DNA from 2 places in the Bifidobacterium sp. AGR2158 genome. Region 1 is predicted to be linked to the other one. Evidence: riboswitches for the same ligand, from Rfam matches in the RefSeq annotation. Region 1 holds a riboswitch; the other holds the start of a gene.
The links. Region 1 has a riboswitch for thiamine pyrophosphate ahead of G606_RS0106115 (hydroxyethylthiazole kinase). Riboswitches for the same ligand answer to the same signal wherever they lie in the genome.
Positions count from the first base shown of each region.

Region 1 (16,000 bases):
ACCGGCATCTTCCTGTTCTTCTGCTCGTGGGGCATCTGGTGGTCGTTCTTCCAGCGTTGGCTCAACTCGATGGGGCTCAACGGCGCCGAGGTCGGCACGATCTACTCGATCAACTCGCTTGCCACACTCGTGCTCATGTTCTGCTACGGGCTCATCCAGGACAATCTTGGCCTCAAGCGCAGGCTCGTCCTCGTCATCTCGGTCATCGCCGCGCTCGTCGGCCCCTTCGTGCAGTTCGTCTACGCGCCGCTGATGCAGACGAACATGATGGCGGCCGCTTTCGTCGGCTCGATCGTGCTTTCGGCCGGATTCATGGCCGGCTGCTCGCTCATCGAGGCCGTCACCGAACGCTACAGCCGCCGCTTCGGCTTCGAGTATGGCCAGTCGCGCGCCTGGGGCTCCTTCGGCTACGCGATCGTCGCGCTCGTCGCCGGCTTCGTGTTCAACATCAACCCGATGATCAACTTCTGGATCGGCTCCGCATTCGGCCTCGGCATGCTCATCGTGTACCTGACGTGGTACCCGGCCGAGCAGCGCGAGGCGCTCAAGGAGGCCGCCGATCCGGACGCCGCCCCGTCGAACCCGACGCTCAAGGAGATGGCGAAGGTCCTCAAAATGCCAGCACTGTGGGTGCTCATCGTCTTCATGCTGCTGACGAACACGTTCTACACGGTCTTCGACCAGCAGATGTTCCCCACCTACTACGCGTCGCTGTTCCCGAGCGAGGCGACAGGCAACGCCGTCTACGGCACGCTCAACTCGGTGCAGGTGTTCTGCGAGTCGGCGATGATGGGCGTCGTGCCGATCATCATGCGCAAGATCGGCGTGCGCAACGCGCTGCTGCTCGGCTCGACCGTCATGTTCCTGCGCATCGGCCTGTGCGGCATCTTCCACGATCCGGTCGCGATCTCGATCGTCAAGATGTTCCACGCGATCGAAGTGCCGCTGTTCTGCCTGCCGGCCTTCCGCTACTTCACGCTCCACTTCAACCCGAAGCTCTCGGCGACGCTGTACATGGTTGGCTTCCAGATCGCTTCGCAGATCGGCCAGGTCGTCTTCTCGACGCCGCTCGGCATGCTGCACGACCGCATAGGCGACCGCGCGACGTTCCTGACGATCTCCGGCATCGTCCTCGCCGCGACGATCTACGGTTTCTTCGTCATCAAGCGCGACGACGAGCAGGTCGACGGCGACCCGTTCATCCGCGACTCGAAGACCCCGTCGCTGGCCGCCGACGAGTCCGTGCTCAGCGCCGACAGCGAAGACATGTGACGACGCGCGCCTGCATCGCGTATGGCGATGCAGGCCCCTTTCCCCTGATATCAACAACTTGATTTTCGATACGCGGATATTTTCGATACGCAGATAAAGGACCCATCATGACCAACGCAACCTTCACCCCGTCTGCCGCGTCCCCCGCCACGACGCCCGCCGATCCGCTGCTGACGCCGATCGCCGACCACGCCGAGCAGCTCAGGCTCGCCGAAGCCGGCGTCGCCGCGCTCGCCGCGACGCGCAACGACCGCTGGTACCCGAAGTTCCACATCGCCTCGAACGGCGGCTGGATCAACGACCCGAACGGCCTGTGCCGCTACGATGGCCGCTGGCACGTGTTCTACCAGCTGCACCCCTACGGCACGCAGTGGGGTCCGATGCACTGGGGCCACGTCTCCTCGCCGGACATGCTGCACTGGCGGCGCGAGCCGATCGCCTTCGCGCCGAGCCTCGAACAGGAACGCCACGGCGTCTTCTCCGGCTCGGCCGTCATCGGCGACGACGGACGCCCGTGGATCTACTACACCGGCCACCGCTGGGCCAACGGCAAGGACAACACCGGCGGCGACTGGCAGGTGCAGATGCTCGCGCGCCCCGACGACGACGCGATGACGACGTTCACGAAGCAGGGCATGATCATCGACTGCCCGACCGACGAGGTCGACCACCACTTCCGCGACCCGAAGGTGTGGAAGACCGGGGACGTGTGGTACATGACCTTCGGCGTCTCGTCGAAGGAGGGCCGTGGCCAGATGTGGCTCTACACGTCGCCCGACATGGTGCATTGGAGCTTCGAACGCGTGCTGTTCGAGCATCCGGACCCGAATGTCTTCATGCTTGAATGCCCCGATTTCTTCCCGATCCGCGACGCTGACGGCAACGAGAAGTGGGTCATCGGTTTCTCGGCGATGGGCGCGAAGCCCGACGGCTTCATGAACCGCAACGTCAACAACGCCGGCTACATCATCGGCACGTGGCGTCCGGGGGAGGCCTTCCGTCCCGAAACCGAGTTCCGCCTGTGGGACGAGGGGCACAACTTCTACGCGCCGCAGTCCTTCCACGCCGACGGCAGGCAGATCATGCTCGGTTGGATGAGCCCCTTCGTCGCGCCGATCGCGATGGAGGAGGACGGCTGGTGCGGCAACCTCACGCTGCCGCGCGAGATCACGATGGACGCCGACGGCGACCTCGTCACCGCTCCGGTCGAGGAGATGCGCGGCCTGCGCGCCGGCAGCGTCGGCCTTGGCGCGCTCGATCTGGGCGTCAACGAATGCGCGACGGTGCTCGAGGACGACGGCGGCGCCGTCGAGATCGAGATGAGCATCGACCTTGCGCGCACCGACGCAGAACGCGCCGGGCTGCACGTGCACGCGACCGGCGACGGACACTACACGGCGATCGTCTTCGACGCGCAGATCGGCGGCGTCGTCATCGACCGCCAGAACGTCGCCAACGGTGACCGCGGCTACCGCGTCGCGAAATTGTCCGACGCCGAACTCGCCTCCGGCACACTCGACCTGCGCGTCTTCGTCGACCGCGGCTGCGTCGAGGTGTACGTCAACGGCGGCAAGCATGCGATGAGTTCGTACTCGATGCCGTCCGAAGGCGCGCGCGCCGCCGAACTCGTCAGCGAATCCGGCACGACGCATCTGCGCGACCTGACGATGCACACGCTCGCGTCGATCGGTCTTGACTGAATCGAAAATCGACTGTAGCGTCGCCGGATGCATGAATGCGCGGGGCCGGGAACGACACATCGTCGTTCCCGGCCCCGCGCATTGCGCTATGCCCGCGTTCGCTCCGTTCAGTCGTACTGACCGGTCGCGATGATCTCGTCGACGAGCGCCGGCTTCTGCGCCATCTGGCCGCTGAAGCCCGGGCGGATGTCGAGCTTGAGGCTCACGCCGGTGCGGTAGCCCTGCTCGGCGAGCTTCATCGTCGCGTCGCGCACGACGCGCAGCACATCGTCGAGGTCGCCCTCGATGTTCGTGAACATCGCGTTCGTCTCGTTCGGCAGTCCCGAATCACGGATGACGGCGACGGCCTGCGCGACGTATTCGCTCAGTTCGGCGCCGACGCCGCTCGGCGCGATCGCGACGGCGGCGACGGTGTTGATGATCGGCTTGCCGTTTTCGTCGGTCGGCACCTGCTGGCGCTCGGCGTTGCGGTCCGGCGTCGGCGAAGTGGAAGGCTGTGCCGTCTGTGCCATGGATGTCCCTCCTGTTGATTGCAAACTGTTGATTGTGAAGTCGATTCGATTTGATTGATTGCAAAGTCCTTGCAATCAAGATGGCCGGTGCTCAGTGGCGCGCCCAGCCATGGTCCATCGGGCCGGAGCCGGCGCCGAGATCGAGCTGTGCACGCAGCGCGCCGCCCAGGTACGCCTTCGCATGCGCGACGGCGTCGCCGAGCGTGTCGCCGAGCGCGAGCCTCGAGGCGATCGCCGACGACAACGTGCAGCCGGTGCCGTGCGTGTTCGTGTTCGCGATGCGCTCGCCCTCGAACCAGCGCACGTCGCCGCCGGGCCATGCGAGCACGTCGCTCGCGTCGTTCGTACCGTGGCCGCCCTTGACGAGCGCCGCGCAGCCGTAGCGTTCGGCGAGCGTGCGCGCAGCGCGCTCCATCGCGTCGCGGTCGTCGATCGAGTCGCCGATGAGTGTGGACGCCTCCGGGATGTTCGGCGTGATGATTTCGGCGAGCGGGAACAGCTCACGCGTCATCGTGACGACCGATTCGTCGTCGGAGAGCTCAGAGCCGCTCGTCGCGACCATGACCGGGTCGACGACGACGTGCTGTGCGCCGTGCGCGCGCAGTTTCGAGGCGACCGTCTCGATCGCCTCGCGGCCGACGACGACGCCGATCTTGACGGCCGCCGGACGGATGTCGTCGAAGACCGAATCGATCTGTTGGCCGATGAGCGCGGCGTCGACGGACGCGATCGCCTGCACGCCGGTCGTGTTCTGCGCGGTGATGCCGGCGATGACGCATTCGCCGTAGACGTCGTTGGCGAGCATCGTCTTGAGATCGGCGGCGATGCCGGCGCCGCCCGACGAATCGGTCGTCGCAATCGTGAGCACCGCTGGCAGCTCGGTCGGAGTGCCGACCGTCTCCTCGTAGTCGTGGCGCGCGTCGCCGCGTACAGCGGTCCACGCGTCGACGAGACGCTGCGTGGCGACCTCCGGATCGTCAGCCGCGGCGATCGCGGAGACGACAAACCATCCGTCGGCGTAAGTGTCGGCGAGCATCGGCACATCGTCGACGTGCACGCCGCCGCCGACGACGAGCGGGTAGAGGCTCGCGTCGCACAGCGCGTTGATCTGGTCGGCGTCGAGCGTCGCCGCCGACCCGTTGACGCCCGCCTCGGGCTTCGTGGCCGTCGCATGCAGCGGGCCTGCGCCGATGTAGTCGATCGTGCCGGCCGGCAGCGCGTTCGCGGCCTCGACCTGCTCTTTCGTGTTCGCCGACAGGCCGACGATCGCGTCGTTGCCGAGCAGGCGGCGCGCCTCCTCGGGGGAGAGGTCGTCCTGGCCGATGTGGACGCCGTCGACCTTGATGCCGCGGTGACGCGCCTCGATCGCCGCGTCGACACGGTCGTCGATGACGAAGGCGACGCGGTGCTCGAGATGGTGGCCGCGGATCTCCTCGGCGATGTCGGCGGCCATCGACACGATGTCGGCGACATCGGCGTGCTTCGCGCGCAGCTGGACGAAGCTCGCGCCGCCGTCGAGCGCCTTCGAGACGACGTCGAGGAGTGTGCGCCCCTTGCAGTCGTCGGGGCCTACGACGAAGTAGAACCGCAGGTCGAAGGACCTGCGCATGGACGGATACGGGAACACAGCGGTCATCGGTTCGCCTCCAGAATCGTGGACGTCGACACGGTGTCGGCGTCGATTGCCCATAGGGCGTCGAGGAACTCGGACTGGAACGAGCCCGGTCCGTGGGACTCGGTCGCCGCGCGTTCCCCGGCGCGGTCGAACAGCAGGGACGCGGCGAGCGCCGCGACGAGCGGCTCGGCGACGCACAGGTAGGTGGCGGCCACTCCGCCGAGCGCGCAGCCGGCGCCGGTGATCTTTGTCATCATCGCGTCGCCGCCGGGCAGACGGAAGACGCGCTCGCCGTCGGTGACGAGGTCGGTCTCGCCCGAGACGGCGACGGCGCCGAGGCCGTCCTTGTCGTGTGCGCGCAGATGCCTCGCGACGCGCTTGGCGGCGGCGAGCGCGGAGTCGACATCGTCGGTCGATTCGACGCCGGCGGGGCCGTCGGTCACGTCGGAGCCGTCGGACAGGCCCCACAGCGCGTCGAGCGCGATGACCTCGGACGCGTTCGCGCGCACGACCGACGGCGGCACGTCGCGCATCGCCTTGAGGATCGCCGTGCGCGTCGCGCCGAGGCCGGCGGCGACCGGGTCGAGCACCCAGCGGTGGCCGGCGTCGTGCAGCGCGGCCGTGATCTCGCCAAGCGCGTCCTTGTAGAACGGCAGCAGCGTGCCGACGTTGATGTAGGTGGCCCCGCACATCGCCGCGATGTCGATGACGTCGTCGGGCAGATAGCTCATCGCGGCGGTGCCCCCTGAGGCGAGCTGCGCGTTCGCGACGAGGTTGATCGTGACGAAGTTCGTGAAGGACTGCGCGAGCGGCGTGCGTGCGCGCACGTCGAGCACGGATCGGCGGATCGATGCGCGCAGCGCGTCGTCGGCTGCGAGATCGTGATGGTCGGCTGTCGTTGCCTTGCACATATGTTGACTCCCTACGATGGCGTTACCCAAACAGGTTCAAAGGGTCAGGCGTTGCGCCTCTCTCAACTTCCCCGATGGAAGTTCCCCTGCACCTTACGAACGTATCGGCGGCTTGGGACAGGCCGTCGGCGGCGACGGCGTGTCACGATATGACGGTAGGATGCGGACGTTGATGTAAGACCCCAAACCGTTCAAACCAGAAGGTGCATTGTGGCTAATTCCAAACTTGATGAAGTCGTTTCCCTCGCCAAGCGTCGCGGCTTCGTATTCCCGGCAGGCGAAATCTACGGCGGCACGCGTTCGGCGTGGGACTACGGCCCGCTCGGCGTGGCGCTCAAGGACAACATCAAGCGCGAATGGTGGCGCTCGATGGTTGTCACCCGTCCGGACGTCGTCGGCGTCGACACGTCGATCATCCTGCCGTCCGCCGTCTGGGTCGCCTCCGGCCACGTCTCGGTCTTCAACGACCCGCTCATCGAATGCCTCACCTGCCACAAGCGCCACCGCGCAGACAAGCTCGAGGAGTCCTACGCCGAGAAGCACAACGACCAGATGCCGCCGAACGGCCTCAAGGACATCGTGTGCCCCGACTGCGGCACCCGCGGCAATTGGACCGAGCCGCGCGACTTCAACATGATGCTGCGCACCCATCTGGGCCCGGTCGAGGACGACAATTCGCTGCACTATCTGCGTCCGGAGACCGCGCAGGGCATCTTCGTCGACTTCAAGAACGTCATGACGAGCTCGCGTTCGAAGCCGCCGTTCGGCATCGCGAACACCGGCAAGAGCTTCCGCAACGAGATCACGCCGGGCAACTTCATCTTCCGCACGCGCGAGTTCGAGCAGATGGAGATGGAGTTCTTCGTCGAGCCGGGCACCGACGAGGCTTGGCAGCAGTACTGGATCGACGCGCGCACGCAGTGGTACCTCGACCTGGGCGTCAAGCCGGAGAACCTGCGCCACTACGAGCATCCGAAGGAGAAGCTCGCGCACTATTCGAAGCGCACCGTCGACATCGAATACCGCTTCGGCTTCCAGGGTTCCGACTGGGGCGAGCTCGAGGGCATCGCGAACCGCACCGACTTCGATCTCGGCGCACACTCCGAGCACTCCGGCGAGGACCTGAGCTACTTCAACCAGGCGACCGGCGAGAAGTACATCCCGTACGTCATCGAGCCGGCGGCCGGCCTGTCGCGCTCGCTCATGGCCTTCCTCGTCGACGCCTACGACGTCGATGAGGCGCCGAACACGAAGGGCGGCGTCGACAAGCGCACCGTGCTGCGCCTCGACCCGCGCCTGGCCCCGATGAAGGCCGCCGTGCTGCCGCTGAGCAAGAAGCCCGAGCTGCAGAAGATTGCGCAGGACCTCGCATCCGATCTGCGTCTCAACGACTGGATGATCGACTACGACGAGTCTGGTGCGATCGGCCGCCGCTACCGCCGTCAGGACGAGATCGGCACGCCGCTGTGCATCACCGTCGACTTCGACACGCTCGACGATCAGGCCGTGACGATCCGTGAACGCGACACGATGCAGCAGGAGCGCGTCGCGCTCACGCAGGTCGCCGACTACGTGGCCGCGCGCATCAACGACAAGCGCACGCGCGTGCCGATGAAGCCGGTCGAGATGGGCGGCGAGGCATGGCCCGACAGCGTCCACATCGCCCAAGCCGGAGGCTTGTACTGAGTACTCAGCCCGGAGGCTTGTACTACAACGCGCACGGTCGCGGTTGCGGCCGTCCCTCCTCCCGATGCCTGTCGGACCCCGGTCCGGCAGGCATTTTGTCAGGAATCTTTCAGCGCGACGCCCTACAGTGTCCGCTGCCATTCGAGTTATCCACCCATTTATCCGCCGATGTCCGAACAGGGAACCATGACCGCTTCGCAGCAACCATCCATGACGGCCTTCGCGGCCGACGCGCCGACGCTCGACCCGAGCATCGATCCGACGCCCGAACGGCTCGACGATGCCCTCGAACCGTTGCAGTTGGGGTCGATCACGGTGCCGACGCCCGTCATGCTCTCGCCGATGGCCGGCGTGACGAACTGGCCGTTCCGCGTGCTGTGCGAGGAATACGGCCCCGACGGACTGTACGTCGCCGAGATGATCACGGCGCGCGCGCTCGTGGCGCGCAATCCGAAGGCACTGCGGCTGTGCCGCTTCGCGCCGCAGGAACGGCCGCGCTCGCTGCAGCTGTACGGCGTCAACCCATCGATCGTCGAGCAGGCGGCGCGCATCGTCGTCGACGAGCATATGGCCGACCATGTCGACCTCAACTTCGGCTGCCCGGTGCCGAAGGTCACGCGTCGCGGCGGCGGCTCCGCGCTGCCATGGAAGACCGATCTGTTCGCCGACATCGTCCGCCGCGTCGTGCGCGTGTGCGAGCCGGCCGGCATCCCTGTCACTGCGAAGTTCCGCGTCGGCATCGACGACGAGCACGTGACCTTCCATGAGGCGGGCCACATCGCGCAGGAGGAGGGCTGCGCGGCCGTTACGCTGCATGCGCGCACGACGGCCGAATACTACGGCGGCCACTCCGACTGGTCGAGGATCGGCGAACTCGTCGCCGAACTCGACATCCCGGTCTTCGGCAACGGCGACATCTGGGGTGCCGACGACGCCGTGCGCATGGTCAACGAGACCGGCTGCGCGGGCGTCGCGATCGGCCGCGGCTGCCAAGGACGGCCGTGGATCTTCGCCGACATCCGCCACGCCTTCGCCGGCAGCGACGAGCGCGCCGACCCGACGCTCGGCGAAGTCGGCGCGATCATCGTGCGACACGCCGAACTGCTCACCGAGTTCTACAACGGCGACGAGCGCATGGCCGTGCACGACCTGCGCAAGCACGTGGCCTGGTATCTCAAGGGATTCCCGGTCGGCGGCCAGATGCGCCGTGCGTTCATGGAATGCGAGGGGCTCGACGACGTCCGCCGTCTCGTCGCGACGCTCGACCCCGACGCGCGCATCCCGGCGCGCGTCGTCGACAAGCCACGCGGCCGTGTTCGCTTTGCGAAAAAGGTGCATCTTCCCTACGGATGGTTGGATTCCCGGCATACGACGCGCGAGGAGCGTGAGCGTCTGTTCGGCGACGACCCGATGGATGCCGGATATTAGTCGAGTGTCCGGTACGGGAAAACCGAAGGCGGCAATGTGAAAAGAATGCAAAGAAATCATCGTGGCGCAATCGTGCGACGTTCCATGAAGCGTTTCACATGGCGACTTGTGGGGCGTGGAATATCGTGCGGTCTGCGATACAGTAGAGACCAGCATCGTGAGTGACAGGAGAACATCGTGAGCGAGATTGCCCAGAATGACAATTTCAACGACAAAACCAACATCAAAGTCGTCGGCGTGGGCGGAGCCGGCGGCAACGCGGTCAACCGCATGATCGCCGAAGGGCTGCAGAACGTCGAGTTCGTCGCGATCAACACCGACGCAAAGGATCTGCTGCGTTCGGACGCCGACGTCAAGATCTCGCTGTCCGACGCCTCGAGCCGCGGTCTGGGCGCCGGCGCCGATCCTGAGAAGGGCGCGAAGGCGGCGCAGGACCACCAGTCCGACATCGAGGAGGCCGTCAAGGGCGCCGACATGGTCTTCGTCACCGCCGGCGAGGGCGGCGGCACCGGCACCGGCGCGAGCCCGCTCGTCGCGCGCGCCGCGCGCCAGCAGGGCGCACTGACGATCGCCGTCGTCACCCGTCCGTTCTCCTTCGAGGGACCGCAGCGCGCCGCCTCGGCCGCGCTCGGCATCGACAACCTGCGCAAGGAGGTCGACGCCCTCATCGTCATCCCGAACGACCGCCTGCTCGAACTCGCCGACCGTTCGATCGGCATCGTCGACGCGTTCAAGACCGCCGACACGGCGCTGCTCGCCGGCGTGCAGGGCATCACCGACCTCATCACGATGAACTCCTACATCCACGTCGACTTCTCCGACGTGACGTCGATCCTGCGCGATTCGGGCACCGCGATGTTCGGCATCGGCTCCGCGCGGGGCGACGACCGTGCGACGCAGGCCGCCGAGATCGCGATCAGCTCGCCGCTGCTCGAGGAGAGCATCGACGGCGCGAACGGCGTGCTCATCAACATCGCCGCGTCGACCGACCTCAAACTGCAGGAGGCCTACGCCGCGACCGAGCTCGTGCGCCGCTCCGCGCATCCGGAGGCGCAGATCATCTGGGGTCTGGCGCTCGACGATGCCTACGGCGACGAGATCCGCGTCACCGTCATTGCCGCCGGCTTCGATGCGAAGCATGAGACGACCGGTACCACCACGCGGGACTTCACCAACGCCCAGTCCGCCGTGCAGCCCGCGTCCCAGCCCACGCGCCATGTGGAGCCGGTCAAGCCGGCCGACAAGACGGGCACGCTGCCGCGGATGGTGACGTCGCCGGCGCCGAACGCGACGCCGATCTTCCAGACGACGGTCGAGCCGGAGCAGCCGGTCACGCCGGCCGTGCCGCCGACGCCGGTCACGCCGATCTTCGATCCGAGCATCGAGCCGGATCGCTATGCGCCGAATGATCCGGATGATGGCATCGTCATTCCGGATTTCCTGCGCTGATTGAGCCAGAAGAGCCAGAAAGGAAACACTGATGCCCGGGTTTCTCAAGCAGACGATGTCGTATCTCGGCATGACCGACGTCGCCGAGGACGACGACGCCGAATTCGATGAGGAGGAGGACGAGGCCGCATCGTCCTTCGACTCCGACCGCTCGGTGACGCCGATGCCGGCCGCGACCGCGCAGCCGGCATCGGCGCGCAAGCCGGCCGCCCCATTCCAGGGACGCGTCAGCCGCATCACGACGATCCATCCGCATTCGTACGAGGATGCGCAGCTCGTCGGCCGCGCGCTGCGCGATGGCGTGCCGGTCGTGCTCAATCTCACCGGCGTTTCCGAGGCGGTCGCCTACCGCATCGTCGACTTCTCGTCGGGCGTCGTCTTCGGCGTGTCCGGATCGATCGAGCGCGTCACGCCACGCGTGTTCCTGCTCAGCCCCGCGCGCGTCGACATCGTCGCCGAGGACGCCGAGCAGAACACGGCGCACGACCTCTTCGCGCAGTGACCGGCACGACGCATGGCGCGTGCATGGCGCAGGCGAGACGGGAAGGTAGGGGAACGGCATGCTCTCGATGCTGATTGCGACGCTGTTCAGGCTTGTCGACTGGCTCATCGACGCCTACATGCTCGTGCTGTTCGCGCGCATGATCCTCGACTGGATTTTTGTGCTCGCGCGCGGATGGCGGCCGCGGGGATTCGCGGCGACGCTTGTCTCGATCGTCTACGCGCTCACCGAGCCGCCGTTGCGGTGGCTGCGTCGGTACATTAAGCCGATTCCGATGGGACCAGTGTCCTTCGACACGAGCTTCCTCGTGCTGTATTTCGCGCTCATCGTGCTGCGGGTGCTCATCTGACGAGGATCCGCGAGACGGCCGCAGGGCGGGGAAATTAAGCAGAAACGTGATTGTTTGCACGCAACCCGTGCTAGCATCAACAAATAAGTCCAACTAAGCCGGGTGGTAACCCAAAGCGAGGTGCAAGATATATGGCTCTTTTGACGCCTAAGGATATTAGGGAGCACACCTTCCAGACGGTGCGCTTCAAAGAAGGGTACGACGTTGACGAGGTCGACGACTTCCTTGATCAGGTCACCGAGACCGTTGAAGCTTTGGGCAAGCAAGCCGTCGCCGGCAGCCAGTCGACCCAAGCGCTCGGCCCGGACGTTTCCGAACTCAACACGAAGATCTCCGATCTGACAAATCAGGTCCAGCAGCTGCAGAACGAGAACCAGTCGCTGCGCGCCGCGGCCGCCCAGGGCGCCGACGGGCAGGCGCAGGCACAGATCGCTCAGGCCAATCAGGCCGTGCAGGCGGCGCAGGGCAAACTCGCCGAGGCCGAGGACACGAACCGCACGCTCTCTTCGCAGAACGAGCAGCTCAAGGCGCAGGTCGAGCGTCTGAGCGCGCAGATCGACCAGCTCACCGCGCAGGCCGCGCAGAACTCCGAGCAGCCGGATCTGGCCGCGCAGCTCGCCGAGATCACCAAGCAGCGCGACCAGTTCCGCGCCGACAGCGAGAACCTGCGTCGCGAACTGTCCAACGCGCACCAGCAGACGGTCCGTGCGCAGCAGCAGGACGCCCAGATCGCCGAGCTGAGCAAGCAGCTCGAGGAGTCGAAGCAGCGCGAGGAGCAGCTGCGCGACCAGGTCGCCAAGGTCGAGCCGAACACCGAGACCGGCAGCCTGCAGAAGATCAAGAGCGCGGCGGCGGCCGCCAACAGTGAGCCGGAGCGCGCCACGGCGATGCTCACGCTCGCGATGCAGCTGCACGACCAGTACGTCGACAAGGGTAAGGCCACGGCGAAGGAGATCACCGAGCAGAGCCAGCGCAAGTACGAGGAGCTCATCGGCAAGGCCAACGACTACTCGAACCGCACGCGCACCGAGGCCGACGACTACAACAAGCGCGTCCACGAGGAAGCGGACGCTTACAGCAAGCGCACTCGCGACGACGCGGACGCCTACGGCAAGAGCGTGCACGAGCAGGCCGAGGCCTACTCGACGAAGACGCGTACTGAGGCCGACGAATACAGCGCGAAGACGCGTCAGGACGCCGACACCTACATGCAGAACAAGCATGCGGAGGCCGACCAGTACGTCGCCGACAAGACCGCGGAGGCGAACGACTACGCGGAGACGAAGACGAACGAGGCGAACACCTACGCCGACGCGAAGGCGCACGAGGCCGACGAATACGCCCAGAAGAAGCAGGACGAAGGGAACACCTACGCCCAGCAGAAGAAGAGCGAAGCCGACCAGTACGTCGTCGATCGCCATAGCGAGCTCGACGAGTACGAGAAGGAAGTGCAGCAGCGCGCCCAGGCCTACGACGAGAAGACCCGCACGGCGGCCGATGACTACGCGACGCAGGTGCGCACGAACCTCGAGACGCAGTCGAAGGTCATCGAAGGCAACATCCAGGGCCTCAAGCAGTTCGAGACCGAGTATCGCGCACGCCTGACCGAGTTCCTCACCCAGCTGCAGGCGCAGGTCTCCGACACGAACAACTACAACAGCATGGACAAGAACAACTGAGGGACGCAGTGACCCATCAGTTGAACAGCGAGCGAAGACGGCCGCGTATCCGCGTGGCCGTCTTCGCGTGTATCGCCATCATCGCCATCGTCATCGACCAGCTGACGAAGGCCATCGCACAGGAGCTGCTCGCCGACGGCGAATCCGTCGCCGTCATACCCGGACTGCTGCGCTTCACGCTCGTGCACAACCCCGGCGCCTCGCTCGGCATGGGATCGAACATGACGTGGCTCATCGCGCTGTTAGCGATCGTTGCCTGCGTCGTGCTGCTCGTGCTCGGGCTGCGCACGCGGTCGATGGCGTGGACCGTGTTCCTCGCGCTCGCCTTCGCTGGCGCTTTCGGCAATCTCATCGACCGCGTTGCGTACGCGGACGACTTTCTCAACGGCAAGGTCGTCGACTTCCTCGACTACGGATGGTCGGTCGGCAACGTCGCGGACGTCTTTCTGATGGTCGCCGGCGTTGGCATCGTCGTGCTCATCCTGTGCAACGTGCCGTTCGGTGGCCGTCGGATCACGGAGGACACGCACTCCCAGGGAAAGGACGACTCGCAGGGAAAGGACGAAGGGACATGCTGAAGGTCGTGCCGGCGCCGGACACGCTCATCGGACGGCGCTTCGACATCGCCGTCGCGAAGATGCTCGGCATCTCGCGCGCGAAGGCGGCCGATCTGATCGAGACCGATCAGGCGCGCATCGCCGGACGGCAGGGGGAGCACGGCAAGTCGGCGACGCTGCAGGACGGCGACCTCGTCGAGTTTGATCTCGTCGACGAGCAGCGCGCGCCGGAGCCGATCGCCGAGGACATGCCGATCGTCTACGAGGACGAGGACATCGTCGTCGTAGACAAGCCGGTCGGCGTCGCGGCGCACGCGTCGGTCGGCTGGACGGGGCCGACCGTGCTCGGCTCTCTGCTCAAGCGCGGCGTGCGCATCACGGCGCTCGGTGTGCCGGGACGTCAGGGCATCGTCTCGAGGCTCGACGTCGGCACGTCGGGGCTCATGCTCGTCTGCAAGTCCGATCTCGCGTACAAGGAGATGCGACGGCAGTTCTCCGAACACGAGGTCATCAAGACCTACCATGCGCTCGCCCAGGGCAACCTCAAAGAGGACAAGGCGACGATCGAGGCGCCGATCGGGCGCGCGAAAGTCTCCGACTTCCGCTTCTGCGTGACGCCGGGCGGCAAGGAGGCGGTCACCCATTGGGACGTCCTCGAACGCTTCGGCGAGGCGACGCTCGCGAAGATCAATCTTGAAACAGGCCGCACCCATCAGATCCGCGTGCACTTCTCGTCGATCGGCCATCCGCTCGTCGGCGACGCGATGTATGGGGCAAACCCGAAGCTGTCGGCCGAACTCGGCCTCGAACGCCAGTGGCTGCATGCGATGCAGCTCGAGTTCCGCCACCCGCGCACGCATCTGAACACCGTCGTCACCTCGCATTATCCGGCCGATCTCGAGCACGCGCTCGACGTGCTGCGTGCACGTCATGCCGAGCCGGCCGAAGCCTGATCGACGACAGCCCGATGGCCGACGCGCGTGTCGCGGCGCGGCGCACAGAACGCCGTGGAGTGTCGCGGCGAACGGACGGTGAATCCGCTCACAGACCCTTGAATCGCGTCACCGAAGTTCGCTAGATTGGTGGGCATGGCTCAATCCGCGAACTTCGTCCATCTGCACAACCACACGCATTACTCGCTGCTCGACGGCGCCTCGAAGATCCCCGGTCTCGTCGCGCGCGCCAAGGAACTCGGCATGCCGGCCGTCGGCATCACCGACCATGGCAACATGCACGGCGCCTATGAGATGTGGAGCACGGCGGTCAGCCAAGGCGTCAAGCCGATCATCGGCATCGAGGCGTATGTGACGCCGGAGACGGCGCGCGGCGACAAGAGCCGCGTGCATTGGGGCACTGAGGATCAGCGTCGCGACGACGTCTCCGGCGGCGGTTTGATCACCCATCTGACGTTGTGGGCCGAGAACGACGAGGGGCTCGTCAACCTGACGAAGGCGTCGTCGGTCGCCAACCTCGAAGGACGCGTCATGCGCTACCCGCGTATGGACAAGGATGTGCTGGCCACCTACAGCAAGGGCGTGATCTGCGGCTCCGGCTGCCCGTCGGGCATCATTCAGACGCGTCTGCGCCTCGGACAGTTCGACGAGGCGCTGCGCGCCGCCGGCGAGCTGCAGGACATCTACGGGCGCGACAACTTCTTCATCGAGCTGATGGACCACAACATCGAGATCGAACGCAAGGTCACCGAGGACCTGCTCGAGATCGCGCGCCGGCTCGACGCGCCGCTGCTCGCGACGAACGACTCGCATTACGTGCTCGAGCAGGACGCGGCCACGCAGGACGCGATGCTGTGCATCAACTCCGGTTCGAGGCTCGACGACCCGGACCGCTTCAAGTTCGACGGCGAAGGCTACTACCTGCGCACGGCCGAGCAGATGCGCGAACTGTTCCGCGACCTGCCGCAGGCCTGCGACAACACGCTCGAGGTGGCCGAACGCTGCAACGTCATGTTCGACGACCACGAGGACGGCGCGTTCATGCCGAAGTTCCCGTGCCCCGAAGGCTGGGACGAGACCTCGCTGTTCCTCAAGAAGGTCGAGGAGGGTCTCGAACGCCGCTACGACGGCGACGTGCCGGCGCATGTGCTCGCGCAGGCCGACTATGAGTGCGGCGTCATCTGCCAGATGCAGTTCCCGGGTTACTTCCTCGTCGTCGCCGACTACATCCAGTGGGCGAAGGACCATGACATCATGGTCGGCCCGGGTCGCGGCTCGGCCGCAGGCTCAATGGTCGCGTACGCGATGGGCATCACCGAACTCGACCCGCTCGAGCACGGCCTGATCTTCGAACGCTTCCTCAACCCCGAGCGCGTGAGCCTGCCGG
Region 1 covers NZ_AUJM01000013.1:328,948-344,947, reverse strand. The annotation lists gene G606_RS0106135 (MFS transporter) at 1-1,272, shown strand, start outside; gene G606_RS0106130 (glycoside hydrolase family 32 protein) at 1,380-2,972, shown strand; gene G606_RS0106125 (thiamine-binding protein) at 3,080-3,484, opposite strand; gene thiD (bifunctional hydroxymethylpyrimidine kinase/phosphomethylpyrimidine kinase) at 3,576-4,361, opposite strand; partial or broken gene G606_RS11535 (thiamine phosphate synthase) at 4,533-5,093, opposite strand; gene G606_RS0106115 (hydroxyethylthiazole kinase) at 5,117-6,010, opposite strand; TPP riboswitch at 6,001-6,108, opposite strand; gene G606_RS0106110 (glycine--tRNA ligase) at 6,221-7,696, shown strand; gene dusB (tRNA dihydrouridine synthase DusB) at 7,883-9,124, shown strand; gene ftsZ (cell division protein FtsZ) at 9,302-10,573, shown strand; gene G606_RS0106095 (cell division protein SepF) at 10,605-11,075, shown strand; gene G606_RS0106090 (YggT family protein) at 11,134-11,424, shown strand; gene G606_RS0106085 (DivIVA domain-containing protein) at 11,556-13,103, shown strand; gene G606_RS0106080 (signal peptidase II) at 13,124-13,681, shown strand; gene G606_RS0106075 (RluA family pseudouridine synthase) at 13,675-14,613, shown strand; gene dnaE (DNA polymerase III subunit alpha) at 14,749-16,000, shown strand, end outside.

Region 2 (16,000 bases), on a different contig from region 1:
CCGACGGTGTCGCCGGCGAGACGACGACGCCGGGGGAGTCCATGTCCCAGCCGTCGCCGGCGCGCGTCGCCAGCCGCAGATGGACGGTGGAGACGACGTCGTCGCCGCGTGCGCCGTCGCGCACCGCCTGCACATGCGTCGCCGGCGTCGCGTCGGCGCGCCAGTAGTCGCTGCTGCCGTCCGCCTTCACCTCGACGTAGGCGCCGGCGGGGTCGCGCACTTCGAGCAGTCCCTGCGCGGTGCGCGACAGTCCCTGCCCGAGCGCGTTGGAGGCGGACGCGGAGTCGGTGGACGCGCCGATCGAACGCCAATGCGCGAGATTGCACACGACGCATTCGGCGATGAGGATGAGCGCGAGCGCGACGAGCGCCGAACGCAGGATGCGCCATCGGCGCGGCCGGGGGAGACAGCGGGAAATCACAGCCATTATTCTAACGGCACCATGGGTATCGGTGGGCACGTTGTACATTAGTCGTATGAGACAACGGCACGCAGCGCGCACAGGACGGGGACGGATGGAAGGCCGCGGCCGCGGGGACACGGCACCCATCGAGACGACGGCGACGGACGACGCGCACACCCGCACACGCGCGCATGCGCATGCCGGCGCGGACGGCGACGTGCTGCCGCCGTCGCTCGCACGCGCGCTGAGGTCGCTGCGCACGATGTTCCGCTGGAGCGACGATGTGCCGCCGGACGCGCAGACCTACCGCGTCGGCGCCTTCGCACGCCGCCGCATGTTCGACGGATTCCCGATGGAACGTCACGACGCGACGCCCGGCTGGCTGCAGATCCCCGGCACGCGCACCTTCGCTATCGGATTGTTCGTCCGTCATGACCGTTTCGTGCAGCTCGCGCTCGCCGACGACCGCGGCCGCGTGTTCGCGACCGGCGAGCCGCGCGCCGACCTGCAGTCGCTCGAACCGCGACTCGTGCTCGAAGCGGACGACGCGTCCGTGCGTCGCGGCGGCGTGCGTCGCGGCGTCGTCGTCGCGTTCGATGAGCCCGACGGCGTCGCCGTGGGACGATGGACGAAGGCCTCCGCCGGCTACACGCTCGAATCGATGCGCGCCGACCTGCCCGACGCGCTGCGCACCGGGCTCGGCTACCGCGACGCCGTGACCGTCGCCTTCTTCGCCGATTATCTGCAGCCGCGGCTGCGCGGCCGTCTCATCCCCTTCGGCGCCGCCGACCTGGCGTGGCGTCTGTCGCGGCAGGCACCATTGAGCGCGATCCGCATGAGCGTGCGCGACGAGGAGGAAACGAGGATGCTCGGCATGCGTGTGTCGGGACTCGAGGAGTACGCGATGAGGCTCATGCGCGAATCCGGCGCGCTCGACGACGTGCCGGGACTGCTGCCCGACCACGGCGCCGAGCCGATGCACACGCTGCGTTCGCCGTACTCGGGCAACTATTTCCTGACGTGGGACATGCCGATGCCTTTCGACGCCGCGCTCACGTCGCTCAAGATCGAAGGCGCGCTCAACCGCGTCGCCGCTTTGCGTGCATGGCTCGACGGGAACGCGGCGCGCGGCTCGCGGCCGACCGAGGACACGGCGACGGCGGCGCAGGTCGCGCTCGTCGACCGCACGTTCCTTGAGAATCCGGCGCTTATCGCCTTCGACTCGTCGCGTGACATCGACCCTGACGACGCCGACTTCGGCGTCGTGAACGACTTCGTCGCCCTCGCCGAGCTGACGGCGCAGGCGATCGCGATGCAGCATCCGGACCCGGTGCGCGAACGGCGCGCGGCCGCCGGCGCGTTGTTCGCCGAGGATCTGCGCGACGCGAACGACGACGATGATGACGCTGCTGACGTCGGCGGCGCTGGCATCGATATCGATGATGTCAATATTGATGACGACGTCGCGCATGCAGACGGCATCGGCGACGGTCGGCACGGCGAATGGGTCGTGCGTCAGTCGCTCGCACGGCTCATCCGTTCGATGCGGCTGCCGTATCGTTTCGACTGCGACTTCAGACTCAACCTCGAAGGCAGCACCGCCGCGCTCGCGTTCACGGTGGCCGGTCCGGCGCTCATGCCGCGCGGCGTCTACGACGCGACACGTCGGTGCTGGACGCCGACCGACGACGCGTGGCGCGCACGGATGAGCGCACGCTACAACCTGCGCGTCGGTGTCATGCTCGCGGCACTCATGTTCGGCGTTGACGCGCGAATCGACGAGGTGGCGATACGCATCGAGTCGCCCGGCCTCGAGGAGGCGATCGCCGAACAGGACGACGTCATCCATTCGACGATCAACGACGCGCTCAGCGCATTCGAACGCCTCGGCGACGCCGACGCCGACCATTTCGGCGGCAAGTCGGGGCCGAAGGACGGCGACCGCCACGGCAATCCGACGCGCATCATGACGCCGCCCGCCGTGCCGTCGATGGACGTCGCGCGCGACGAAAATGGGGGCAGCGACGGCGACGAGGACTTCGACGCGCTGATGCGCGGCGGCGGCATCGACGAGGTCGCCTTCGCCTTCGACGACATCAATCACGACGAACACGCCGACGACGCGCCGCCTTTCGACGCGACGCACGACGCAGCGCACAATGCACACGACGAGCACGAGGAGACGGCGCAGACGGCGGACGGCTCCGGCGGCGCGCGCACCGCGACGTCCGCGGGCGCGGGCGCGGGCTTTGGCGACGACGCGATCGAAAGACTGCGGCAGGGGCCGACGATGCGCACGCTGACGACGGTCGTCTTCACGCGCGCCGCGTTCCTCGAACGACTGGAGAAGGACGGCTTGGCCGATCCGGTCGGCACTTATCGGATGTTCGACGCGGCGCTCGCGTTCGACGACGACGGGGGACTGAGGACGGTGGATCCGGGATTCTCGATCTCGGACGCGCGCTTCTCGCAGCAGGGCGCGCAGGACGCCCCCGAGGAGCACGACAGGAGGCTCGACCCGGGCGCGGCGCACGTGCTCGGCGCCGACGACACCTTCGGTCTGGCGATCCAACGCGACGATCTCATCAGCAACGCGCTGGGCCGCTTCCACACGCTCGCCGCCGACACGAGCATGTCGTCGGCGACGAAGGCGCAGCAGGCGATGGACGTCATCGAACGGATCGGCGACCCCGAACTGCTTGCGCACGCCACCGACATCACGTCCGCGCTCATCGACGGCGACGACACGCCCGACTTCACGTCGACGCTGCTGAAGGACCTCGATGACGCGCGGCTTAAGGCGCGCGACCTCTTCTTCGCCGGACAGCCCAAGCAGGCGCTCGAGGGCGTCGAACGCGTCGTCGACGCCCTCGACGACGTGTATCGCGACATCGACGGCGTGCCGCGCTACTTCAACTCGTACGCCGACCGCGTCGTCTACAACCGTCTGTTCGCGCTGCCGGACGAACGCACCGTGCTCATTCCGGACACGTTGTTCTACGCGCATCTCGAACTCGCCGACGCGCTCGCACAGTTCGACGGGCCCGGCGCCGCGCTCAGGCATCTCAACGCGCTCGTCGCCTATGCACCGTCCTACGCGCTCACGCATCTCAAGCTCGCCGTGCAGCTCGCGCAGAACGAGGACTGGGATTCGGCGAGGGCGGCATGCCTGAACGTGCTGCGCGTCTCGCTCGACCGATCCGACGCCGCCTACGCCTACTACCGTCTCGCGCAGGCCGCGTGGATGCACGACGAGTTCGACGTCGCCTACGCCGCATACATGCTCAGCGGGGCGATCGGCGACGACACGGCGACGCGGACGACCGAGATGAACGAGGTGAGGGCGCGCGCGCAGTCGCAGTGCATCCGCCTGCCGTTGACGCTGCAGGAGGCGATGGACACGCTCGAGGCACACGACGTGCCGGTGTGGCCGCGCACCGAGGTCGTGCCAATCGTGCTCGACGCGGCGCGCATGTGCGTCGACCGTGCGATGTTCGTCCCGGCGCGCACGCTCGCCGTGGCCGCGATGCGTCTCGTCGGCGACGACACGGACATCGTGCAGATACAGTTCCTGCGCTCGCTCAACGCGTAAGGTTTTCGCCGCATCGGCGGCGGGTCGGCGTCGTGCGGCCGATATATTGGGAAAGGGCCGGACGGTTCGGCGCGCCGGGCGCGGACGGCCGGAAGACATGGACGGAAAGGTGCGGCACATGCAGGCAGCAGTTGGCGGCGGCGAGGACGCGAAGGAGGCGAAGGACGTCATCGGCTCGGACGAGTGGATCGACGCGCTTCGATACGACGACAACGACGCGATGGACCTCGACGACCTCGACGTGGACGCCCTGAGCGCCGAACAGGCGGCGCGGCTGTGGGCGCGGCTCGCAGCATGGGTGGAAACCGACCAGATGGCCTACTACGTGGACGACGCGCCGGTGTCCTCCGACGCCGCCTACGACGCGCGCATGCGCTGCCTGCAGCGGCTCGAGGCGGCGTTCCCGCAGCTTGATTCACCGTCCTCGCCGACGCGGCGCGTGGGCGGCACGTTCTCGAACGAGTTCGCCTCGGTGCGCCATCCGTCGCGCATGATGAGCCTCGACGACGTGTTCTCCTACGAGGAGCTGCGCGCCTGGTACGACGGCGTGCGCGCGGCGCTCGACTGGCCCGAGGGCAAGCCGCTGCCGATGACCTGCGAGATCAAGATCGACGGGCTCGCGCTCAACCTCATCTACCGCAACGGCGTGCTCACGCAGGGCCTGACGCGCGGCGACGGCGTGACCGGCGAGGACATCACGATGAACGTGCGCACGTTCCAGACAATCCCCGCGACGCTCGGCGGCCCCGAAGGCGACATCCCCGAACTCGTGGAGATCCGCGGCGAGGTGTTCATGCGCTGGGACGACTTCCATGCGCTCAACGAACGCCAGGAGGACGAAGGCAAGGCGCCGTTCGCCAATCCGCGCAACGCCGCAGCCGGTTCGCTGCGCCAGAAGGATCCGCGCATCACGGCGAGCAGGCATCTAAGCTTCTACGCGCATGGCCTGGGCGAACTCGTCTGGGGGCCGGGCAAGCCTGTCGACGTCGCCGACGAAGTGCACGACCAGTCCGAGGCGTACGCGCTGTATCAGCGGTGGGGCGTGCCGGTCTCGCCGCACACACGCGAGGTGACGAACTTCGACGAGATCATCGAGATGATCGAATACTACGGCGAGCACCGCTACGACATCGAACATGCGCTCGACGGCATCGTCGTCAAGGTCGACGACCTCGCCCTGCAGCGGCGTCTGGGCGCCACGTCGCGCGCGCCGCGCTGGGCGATCGCCTACAAGTACCCGCCCGAGGAGGTGAACACCGAGCTGCTCGACATCGTCGTGCAGGTCGGACGAACCGGCCGCGTCACGCCGGTCGCGATCCTCAAACCCGTCTACGTGGCCGGTTCGACGGTCTCGCGCACGACGCTGCACAACGGCTATGAGGTCAAGCGCAAGGGCATCCTGATCGGCGACGTCGTCGTCGTGCGCAAGGCGGGCGACGTCATCCCCGAACTCGTCGGCCCCGTGCTCGCGCGCCGCAAGGGACGCGAAGGGCAGCTGCGCGAGTTCCACATGCCGACGCACTGCCCGTCGTGCGGCACGTTGCTGCGTCCGATGAAAGAGGGCGACAAGGACCTGCGGTGCCCGAACGCCGAATCGTGCCCGGCGCAGCTGACGGAACGCATCATCAACCTCGCCTCGCGCAAGGCCTTCGACATCGAGCATCTGGGCGAGCAGAGCGCGATCGCGCTGACGAACCCGGAGGACAACCGACCGGCCTCGATCGAGGCGTACGCGCCCAACGTCATGGAACTGCGCGTGCGGCCGGGCGAGGAGCCCGAGCCGTACATAGCCCCCGAAGGGCTAGGATTGCCTCAGGTGCAGCAGCCGGTGCTGTCGAGCGAGGCGGATGTGTTCGACCTCGACGCGCGCCATCTCAAGGACGTGTTCGTGTGGCGCGAGGCGCCGATCATCGAGGTGAGCGAGAAAATCGAGGACGGCAGGCGGCGCAAGGTGCGCAAACGCATCGGAGGATCGGGATTGTGGCACCGCGTGCCGGCGTTCTGGACGACGCCGACGAAGGCGAGCGACGCGAAGCCCGTGCCCTCCGACGGCGTCGTCGTCGGCGTCGACGAGCGCAGCGGCCGCGACATCTACATCTGTCCCACGGAGACGACCCGCAAGATGCTTGACGAGGTCGACAAGGCCAAGCACACCGACCTCGACCGTGTGCTCGTCGCATTGTCGATCCGCCGGCTCGGGCCGCCAACCGCGCGTCTCATCGCACAGCATTTCGGCACACTCGACGCGATTGAGGACGCGACCGTCGACGAGCTCATGCAGATCGACGGCATCGGCCCCGAGATCGCCGAATCGGTCGTCGACTGGTTCGCGCAGGCGAAGGATCCGACGAGCTGGCGCGGCAAGGTGCTTGCCGCATGGAAACGCGCCGGCGTCGGCATGGAGGCGGATAGGAGCGACCTGCCGCAGACGCTCGCCGGACAGACCGTCGTCGTGACCGGCTCGTTGGAGACCTATTCGCGCGATTCGGCGAAGGAGGCGATCATGGAACGCGGCGGTCGCGCCGCTGGATCGGTCAGCAAGAAGACGGATTGGGTCGTTGTCGGCGCGAATGCGGGTTCGAAGGCGGCCAAGGCCGAGGCGCTCGGCATTCCGATGATCGACGAACGGCAGTTCGACGAACTGCTCGCCACCGGCACCGTCGCGGGCGTCAAGCAGACGCACGCCAACGAACGCAGCGTGTCCGCCGAGGCGTGACGCGGATTGGCGACGGCGGCACGGTGACTGTGGCGTGGTGACTGTGGCAGTGAGGGTCGCGGAAACATCAGCGCGGATTGGCGGCGATGTGGCGGCGTTATGATGGTGTCATGATGACGTCGTGACGTCACGACGCCGCTGACGAGAGTCGTGACGACGCGACATCATCATGAAGATGGCGTCATCACGTCACGATGACGTTAGCGCAGATTGTGACGACGTCGACGACATGACACTGTCACAACATCGCGGAAACGTCAGCGCTTATCGGCGGCCGACGTCGGTGGTACGTCGTCGATGAGTGTGCGCGCGAGGCGGACGAAGGTGTCGCCGAAGTCGTCGTCGCGCAGCGTGCCGTCCTCGTTGAGCACGGCGGGGCGTCCTTCGCTTTCGCCGATCTCGCGGATGCGTGGATCGAGTGGCAGCCGTGCGAGCAGCGGCACGTCGTGGCCGAGTGCGCGTGACAGCTGTTCGCTGACGCGTTCACCGCCGCCGGCGCCGAAGATTTCGAGACGTTCGCCGGCATGGTCGAAATAGCTCATGTTCTCGACGACGCCGCGCACGTGCATCGGCACCTGCAGCGCGACGAGTCCGGATCGCACGGCGATGTCGGAGGCGGAAGGCTGCGGCGTCGTGACGACGACGAGTTCGGCGTTCGGCAGCGCCTGCGCGACGGAGATCGCCATGTCGCCGGTACCGGGCGCCAGATCGAGGATGAGCACGTCCGGCTCGCCCCACCACACGTCGGCGAGAAACTGTTCGAGGGAACGCTGCAGGCGGGGGCCGCGCCACAGGATCGCGCGGTCGGAGCCAGCGAACATGCCGATCGACATGAGTTTGACGCCCCACGACGTGACCGGCATCAGCATGCCGTTGAGATTCGTCGGCTGGCTGTGCACGCCGAAGAGGCGCGGCAGCGAGAAGCCGTAGATGTCGGCGTCGATCGCCGCAGTGTCATAGCCAAGTGCGGCGAAGGTGGCTGCGAGATTCGCTGAGATCGACGATTTGCCGACGCCGCCCTTGCCGGAGGCAATCGCGAAGATGCGCGTCTTGATGCCGGGTTTGTTGAACGGGTTCTCGCGGCGTGCGGCCTTGAGGTCGCTGACGAGCGCTTGCAGTTTTTCGTCGGCCATCGTGCCGACGTTGATGCGTGGCGTGAGCCGTGCGTACGGGTAGCTGCGCACCGCCTGCTCGATCTGCGCGGCGATCTGCTCGGACAACGGGCAGCCAGGCACCGTCAACTCGACCTCGACGACCACGTCATACGCGCGCCCGCGTGCGGCGGTGTCGTCACCGCTATGGGTAGCATCGTCGACATCACTACGGGCGGCACTGCTACCGGTAGCATCGTCATCGTCATCGTTACGGGTAGCACTGCTACCGGTAGCAGCATCGTCGACATCGTTACGGGTGGCACTACTACTACGGGCAGCGTCGTTACGGGTGGCAGGGTCGTCGGTGCTACCCGTAAGATCAACGTCGGTGTCGGCGGCGTTACGGGCAGCGGCGTTGGGAGTGCCGCCCGTAAGCATGGAGGAGGCGCTACCGGTAGCATGGGGGGAAACGTCATCGGTAGCGTCGGGGGACGCGGCGCCGGAAGTCGGAATGACGGTGATGTTGGCGATCATTCCCAATTGCGTCACGGAACGACCCAATTCGGGGTCGATGACGTGATCCAAACGTTCCAGCACGGCGTGTTCAATGATCGTCGTCTCATCGCTCATTCGATTTCGATGCCTTTCTGCATGAATGGGAAAAGGACCCGAGGCAAATTGTCGTCAGGGTCGAACAACGACCCACTGTATTGCATGCGCAGGCGGCGCGCCAGAGGCGAACGAAACGGCAACGGGCGTTGCGATCCGGAAACGGCGGATCGCAACGCCCGCGCAGACGCCTCATTTCGGTTTCGAAGAAGGGACGCGTCACCGATATGCAACCCGTAAGCATCGCAGGCACATGCGCCCGACGACTACGGGTTGCAGTCGATTGTCATCGACGTCCGGATACGAAATGGTCGAGCGCGCCGGTCTTCAGCAGCATTCGGTAGAGCGCCCAGCCCAAGCCGCCCGCGATGAGCGCGCCGGAGACCACCGACGTGCCCAGATAGACGCTCGCGCGCAGCGTGCCCCAGCCTGGATTCGTGATCCAGTAGTAGATGCCGCAACCGAGACCGGCCAAAGCGCCGGAAAGCATCGTGCTCGCCAGATTCCACACCCTGTAGGCGAGCAGCGCGAAGCCGAGTTCGGCGCCGAGCCCCTGCATGATGCCGACGACGAGGGAGCCGCCTGCTCCCCATTGGTTGCCGAGCAGCAGTTCGAGCATCGCCGCGACGGTCTCCGCATACAACGCTGCGCCGGGTTTGCGGATGATGATGGCCGCAAGCGGGCCTGCGAACAGCCAGAACGCGTTGAGGATGCCTTCGAAACCGGGGGTGAGCGCGCCGAACAGCGCCAGCGGTGCCGTGCAGACGAAATCCCACACCCAGAAGATGAGGCCGGACGCGGCGGCGATGGCGGTGGCGGTCACCAGATCGACGACGCGCCATCGGCGTGACGCGTACGGGATGCGGGAGGCATTGATTTCGGTATCGGTCATGGGAGTGCCTTTCCTTGTCATAGTCATATGGAAATTCATATGGTGGAAGGCACGGGGAAAGAGACGTCCGTGCGTCGGCATTACCCGATTCACGTTCATGCGGTCGAAGCTCACGCTTCCTCTCAGCCTGCCTGGCAAGCCCCCGTGTCAGCATCCAGTAAAGCAGAGGGCATGTATTTTGGTCGGTCGATAACGCGATGACGATGATGCAGCGTGGACGGAGTAGGAGAGTGAGGAAAGTGGAGGAGAGATGCACCCTGTAAGCAGTGCTGCCGGTAAGCAGTGCTGCCTGTAAGAGACATACCACCTGTAGAAGGACGTGCCGCCCATAAGATAAGAAGGAGGTGCTGCCCGTAAGGGGATGCACCGCCCATAAGGGGATGTACTACCCGTAAGAGGTGGCGGGCGAGACGATAGGGATGGGGAGACGATGGGGATGGGCGGGGCGTCGGAGGAGGGCAATGAAAAAACGGATGGCATTGCGTGAATGCCATCCGTTTTTATCGGATTCCTAAGGAATCAGATGTGGAAGTAGAGCTCGTACTCGAGCGGGGTCGGCTGCAGGCGGGCCTGATCGATCTCGCCACGCTTGAGGTCGATCCAGGTCTCGATGAGGTCTTCGGTGAAGACGTCGCCGGCGGTTAGGAAGTCGTGATCCTCCTCGAGGGCGTCGAGCGCCTCGGCGAGCGACGACGGCACCTGCTTGATGCCGGCATGCTCCTCCGGAGGAAGCTCATAGAGATCCTTGTCGACCGGCTCCGGCGGCTCGATGTGGTTGAGGATGCCGTCGAGGCCCGCCATGAGCTGCGCGGAGAACGCGAGGAACGGGTTGCACGACGGATCCGGAGCACGGAACTCGATGCGCTTGGCGGCCGGCGACGTGCCCGCGAGCGGGATACGGATCGCGGCGGAGCGGTTGCGCGCGGAGTAGACGAGGTTGACCGGCGCCTCGAAGCCCGGGACGAGACGGTGATACGAGTTGAGCGACGGGTTCGTGAACGCGAGCACCGACGAGGAGTGCTTGATCAGGCCGCCGATGTACCAACGGGCCATGTCGGACAGTCCGCCGTAGTTCTTCTCATCGTAGAACAGCGGCTTGCCGTCCTTCCACAGCGACTGATGGCAGTGCATGCCGGTACCGTTGTCGCCCGCGATCGGTTTCGGCATGAAGGTCGCGGCCTTGCCGGCGAGCGCGGCCGTCTCGTGGACGACGTACTTGTACTTCATCAGGTCGTCGCCCGCGTGCTGCAGCGAGTTGAAGCGATAGTTAATCTCCTGCTGGCCGGCGCCGGCGACCTCATGATGCGCGCGTTCGAGGATGAGGCCAACCTTCTGCAGGTTGGAGACCATGTCGTCGCGCAGATCCTGCGTGTGGTCGATCGGCGGGACCGGGAAGTAGCCGCGCTTGACGCGGTTCTTGAAGCCGATGTTCGGCGTGCCGTCCTCTTCGACGTCGAGACCGGAGTTCCACGGGGCTTCGATGGAGTCGACCTCGTAGAAGGAGCCGCGCATGTCGTTGCCGAAACGGACCTTGTCGAAGATGAAGAACTCGGCTTCCGGAGCGAAGGAGGCGGTGTCGGCGATGCCAGTCGACTTCAGATAGGCCTCGGCCTTCGCCGCGACCTGACGCGGATCGCGCGAATACGGCTCATCGGTCAGCGGATCGACGATCGAGAACGCGACGTTGAGCGTCTTGTGCTTGCGGAACGGATCGACGTAGGCGGTCGTGATGTCCGGGACGAGCTTCATATCGGACTCGTTGATGGCCTGGAAGCCTTCGATGGAGGAACCGTCGAACGGCATGCCCTCGTCGAATGCGTCATTGAGGAATTCGCTGGCAGGGACCGTGAAGTGCTGCTGAACACCAATCAGATCGGTGAAGCGAACGGAGACATATTCAATGCCTTCCTGATTGATCAGGGCCTCGGCGTCTTCCTTGGTTTCGAGTGTGGTCACGGGACCGCTCCTTTCAATAAGTGGTTACGGGTATCAGCATAGGTCGCAGCGTTTCGCTCACTCGAAGTTTGAGTTACGAATATGTTTCGGGCGGTAAGGGCGCAATCGTCGGCACGTCGGAAACGTTGAAACGACGGCGATGCCGCGTCACGGAGGACGCACCGCCGCCATCATGCCCCTGCGCACAATGTGGACATCGTGATGCCGTTGCCGTTCTTACGGGCAGTGGTCGTTCTTCTTACGGGTGGTCGTTCCTACGGGCCGCAATCGTTACGGGTAGCGGTTGTTGCGGGGGTCATTCATATGGGTGGCAGTCGTTACGGGCAGTCGTCGTCGGCTTGTTCGTGCGGACAACACTATTCATTTTCATTACGGGTGGTCGTGATCATCGGAAGTGATGACGGTTGTCCATGCATACGGTGATCGATCTCTTACGGGTGGCGTATGCCTCGGTGCTACCCGTAAGGAAAATGTTCGTTACGGGAGACAGTCGTTACAGGTAGCGAGTGTTATGGGTAGCGATCGCTTACGTGCCGCAATTGCTACGAACTGTCGTCTCCTTACGGGGGTCGTCTCTTTACGGGCGCCCGTTGCTTACGGGCAGCCTCCCTCTTTTGCGCAATCGTTGATTATGCATCGACTATGCAATGACGATGCGGAAGGTCACAGAAGAGTCGTGCAGATGACGTCGGCTGCGCTCGCGGACGGATCAATCACAGCGAACAAATACAGGTGAACAAAATATAGACAAAGAAAAAGGGACCGGCGAAACCGGTCCCGAACAGTTTAGACGACGAGAATCAGCGTCCACGCATCGCGCGCTTGCTGACCTTCTGCATGCGCATCGGGTCAATGCCCTTGGGAACGCCCATGCTGCTCTTGCGCTGCAGCGTATGCAGGCGTTCGTTAAGCGTGATCAGCTGATCCTTCGTCATCACAAAACGACGGCGCTTCTTCACCGTGCGCACGAGCTTGTTGGAGCTCGTGTTCGGGATGTACGTGCGCTTCTTAAGGATGACGTTGCGCAGATCCTTGAGACGCACCTGCTTGGGGCCGGTGCCGACGCAGATGCGGTAGATCGGGATCTGCGAACCGGCGGTCACGCCTTTGATCATCTTCTCCTGGCGGTCCATCGCGCGCATGACGCGGCCGTAGTCGCCCTCGCCGATCAGATAGATGCCCTGATAGCCGGTGCCGCGCCAGATCGCGTCATGCGAGCGCGGGTCGACCCACACCGGTTCCTGCGGGAAGTCATAGCCGGCCCTTTTCATGTTGCCGAGGACGCTGATTGCCGCGCCCGGCTGACCCTCGAGCTGCTTGAAGCCGACGGCGTCCGCGCGGCGCGTGAGCACGATTGTGGCGAACAGCAAGCCGGTGACGGCGGCGAGGATCATCCAACTGATCCACCCGAACCATCCCCAGTGGAACACGAATCCGCAGACCAGCCCGATGACGATCGGAACCGCGAACACGCCGCCGACGATCCACGGCAGCGCCTTGTCCTCTCTATGCGTGAACTGGTAGATCTGCTTGATCTGGCTGAACATGCCGCGCTTTTTCTTCTTCGGCTGCTCGTCCTTCGATGCCATGTATCGCCTCTCCTAATTGCTTTGCGAACATTTTTCGAACGCTATCGGATGCGTGCTGTTGCAATGGTTCCATACTCTATCAGTTGACCATCCCCTCTTGTGTTACATCGATGCCGCCGATAAGCGTGACCGCGGTTCTCGTGAATTGTTCGGTGGGCGGCGAGGGAGTGCGCTGCCTGTAAGAAGTGTGGCGTGCTACCGATAAGAGATGCGAGAGGACGGAGATGTGCTGCCCGTAAGAAGTGCGCTGCCCATAAGTGTGTGCTGCCCGTAGGAGGGTGCCGCCCGTAAGAAGTGCGCTGCCCGTAAGAGTAAGCGTGTACAACCCGTAAGGGATGCGCGGGCGCGACAGAGTTACGAAAAAAGGGGGTGACGTCGTCGTGTGGACGGCGTCACCCCGCTGGGAAATCGAAGAAACTGCGGCGTCAGCGGGTGTGCAGCGGGCGGCCGTCGGCCTTGAGCAGCGTCTCGCCGAGCATCTCGCTGAAGGTCGGATGCGGATGGATCGCGTCGGCCGCCTCGTGCAGCGGAATGCGATTGGCGATGATCTGCTGGGCTTCGGCGATCATGTCGCTCGCATCCGGTGCCACGATGTGTACGCCGAGCACATACTCGGTGTCGTCGCCGGACGTGTCGCGGCCACTGACGATCGAGAAGGAGCCGCCGGTGGCGTTCATGACCATGCGCGGATTCGACATCACCGGGAACACGGTCTCCCTGACGTCGGTGTAGCGTGCGTCCGCCTGCGCATCCCGTAGCGTGAGTCCGACGGTGGCGAACTCCGGCGAGCTGAACACGATGTTCGCGATCGCGTCCTCGTTCACCGGCCGCGCCTTGAGTCCGCCGATCGTCTCGGCGATGACGAGACCCTGCGCGAAGGCGCGGTGCGCGAGCGCGTGGCCGGCGGTGATGTCACCCAACGCCCAGACATGGTCGAGGTTCGTGCGACCGTATTCATCGATGACGACCATGCCGGCGTCGTCGAGCGCGACGCCGCAGTCGGCGAACCACGGCTCATCCGTGTTCGGCGCGCGGCCGATCGCGCCGAGTGCGATCTCCGCGCAGATCGTACGCTCCTCGTCGTCATCGCCGAGCGTGTAGTGCACGGTCGCGCCGAGGTTGACGCCGGTATCGACACTGCGAACGTGCGCATCGCGGATGATGTTGATGCCGCGTCGTTTGAGTTCGCGTGACAATGCGAGCGCGGCGCGGCGGTCGCTTTTCGACAGCACGTTGTCCTTGCGGATGAGCAGCGTCACGTCGCTGCCCGCGCTGTTCCAAATCGACGCGAACTCGAGCGCGACGGCGCCGGAGCCGATGATGACCGCGCTGTGGGGGAACGTGTTGAGCGACAACGCGGCCGTCGAATCGACGATCGCGCCGTGGTATGTCGTGCCGGGAAGGTCACGTGGGCGCGAGCCGGTAGCGAGCACGATGTCGTCGGCCGTGATGTCGAGGTCGCCGGTGATCTCGTCGAAGCCGCCGTTTTTCGTGAATCTGCGCACATGCTCCTGGCCGGCGGAGGGTACGACGCGCACATGGCGGTCGGCGCCCAGCGACGCGTCGCCGCGGTAGACGGTGATGCCGCGGTATTCGATGAGCGCGCGCAGTCCGTCGACGAGCGTCGCGACGGTGTGTTCGCGATAGTCGCGCAGGCGTCCAAAATCGATCTCCTCGAGTTTGGAGACGATGCCCATCGTCTCGCCGTGTGCGAGCGCGTCGAGCGTCCGGGTGGCGGTGATGAGCGCCTTCGACGGGATGCATCCGCGGTTGAGGCAGGTGCCGCCGAGCGTCTCGTCACGTTCGATCATGACGACCGATTTGCCGAGTTCGGCTGCGCGCAGGGCGGCGGAATAGCCGCCGGGTCCGGCGCCGATGATTGCGATGTCGAAATGTTGGGATGCCACGATGCCTCCAGAAAGCTGCGGTGTACTACCGATGGACCGGCAACCATTGTAATGCATGCGACGCAAAGGCCGCCGCGCTGCGACGCCCTGCGGCGTACGGGCGGCGGCTGTTGTTACGGGTAGCTGTTGTCATCGTCGTTACGGGTAGGTGCTTGTCTTACGGGTAGCTGTCATCGTTGTTCGTGCTTACGGGTGGTCGTCGTTGCTACAGGTAGTCATCATCGTTATGGGTGGCCGTTTCGTTACAGGTAGGCGCTGTTCACGCTTACGGGTAGCTGTCGTTGTTACGGGTAGTTACGGGCAGTCCTCGTTTCTGAGGGTGATCGTTTGGGCTTACAGGCAGTCGTTGTACTGATTCCACGTTTCCGATGTGCAGAGCATCACCGACGCACGAAGCAGGCGTCGCGCTTATGGGCAGTCGTGGCGATCGCGCTCATCGTGATCGCGATCGTCGATGTGGCTACGGGAGGTCATGATTATGTGTACGGGAGGGATACTTCCCATATCGATCAAGCGGGAGCACGCGGCCTGCGAGGAGAAGGAGAGTGACGGCAGAGTTCGAGTGCTACCGCTAACGAAGATGCTGCCCGTAACGAGATGGCGCCCGTAACGAAGGTGCTTCCCGTAAGAATGATGCGTCCCGTAAGAGGGCGCCTCCCGTAACGAAGAACGCTGCCCGTAACGAAAGAGCTGCCCGTAAGAGAACGGTGCTGCCCGTAACATGCGACGCAGCGAGAGCGCGCGACACGACGCGGTCACGCGACCACCCGAACAACAAAATGCGCGGGGTGGCGGGGAATCGTTGACTCCCTACCGCCCCGCGCATCGCGTTTGCGTACGATTTACTTGGGCCAGTGGCCGCGCTTCTTGTAACGCGGCTTCGGCAGACGCCAGCGGCGCAGCTGGATCGCGCGGCTCCACGCATAGGATCCGGTGCGCATGCCCTTGGCGACGGCCTGCTCGCCGTATTTGGCGATGAGCAGTTTCTTGAGTTTGCGCCACATCACGACGACGTCGATGATGATCGCGAACAGATACACGTACAGGAGCGTCATCAGGATCAGCGTGATTTGGATGCTGTACGGGATCTGCCTGGCGAAGGCCGTGACGATGACGGACAGCACGAGGATGACGAGCGCGACGGGGATGAAGAACTCGCCGATGTTGAATCGGGCGTCCACATAGTCGCGCACATAGACGCGCCAGGGGAGGCGTTCGGCCTTTGGCATGTTCTGCAGGTCG
Region 2 covers NZ_AUJM01000011.1:77,576-93,575, reverse strand. The annotation lists gene G606_RS0100780 (hypothetical protein) at 1-421, opposite strand, end outside; gene G606_RS09335 (tetratricopeptide repeat protein) at 477-3,995, shown strand; gene ligA (NAD-dependent DNA ligase LigA) at 4,114-6,711, shown strand; partial or broken gene G606_RS09325 (Mrp/NBP35 family ATP-binding protein) at 6,969-7,976, opposite strand; partial or broken gene G606_RS11510 (iron-sulfur cluster assembly protein) at 8,331-8,435, opposite strand; gene G606_RS0100760 (ECF transporter S component) at 8,701-9,306, opposite strand; TPP riboswitch at 9,355-9,462, opposite strand; gene glnA (type I glutamate--ammonia ligase) at 9,826-11,262, opposite strand; gene G606_RS0100750 (DUF4191 domain-containing protein) at 12,063-12,851, opposite strand; gene G606_RS0100745 (dihydrolipoyl dehydrogenase family protein) at 13,277-14,758, opposite strand; gene G606_RS0100740 (DUF3043 domain-containing protein) at 15,601-16,000, opposite strand, start outside.
Region 2: it holds a riboswitch for thiamine pyrophosphate, as region 1 does, so the genes downstream of both, G606_RS0100760 (ECF transporter S component) here and G606_RS0106115 (hydroxyethylthiazole kinase) in region 1, are expected to answer to the same signal.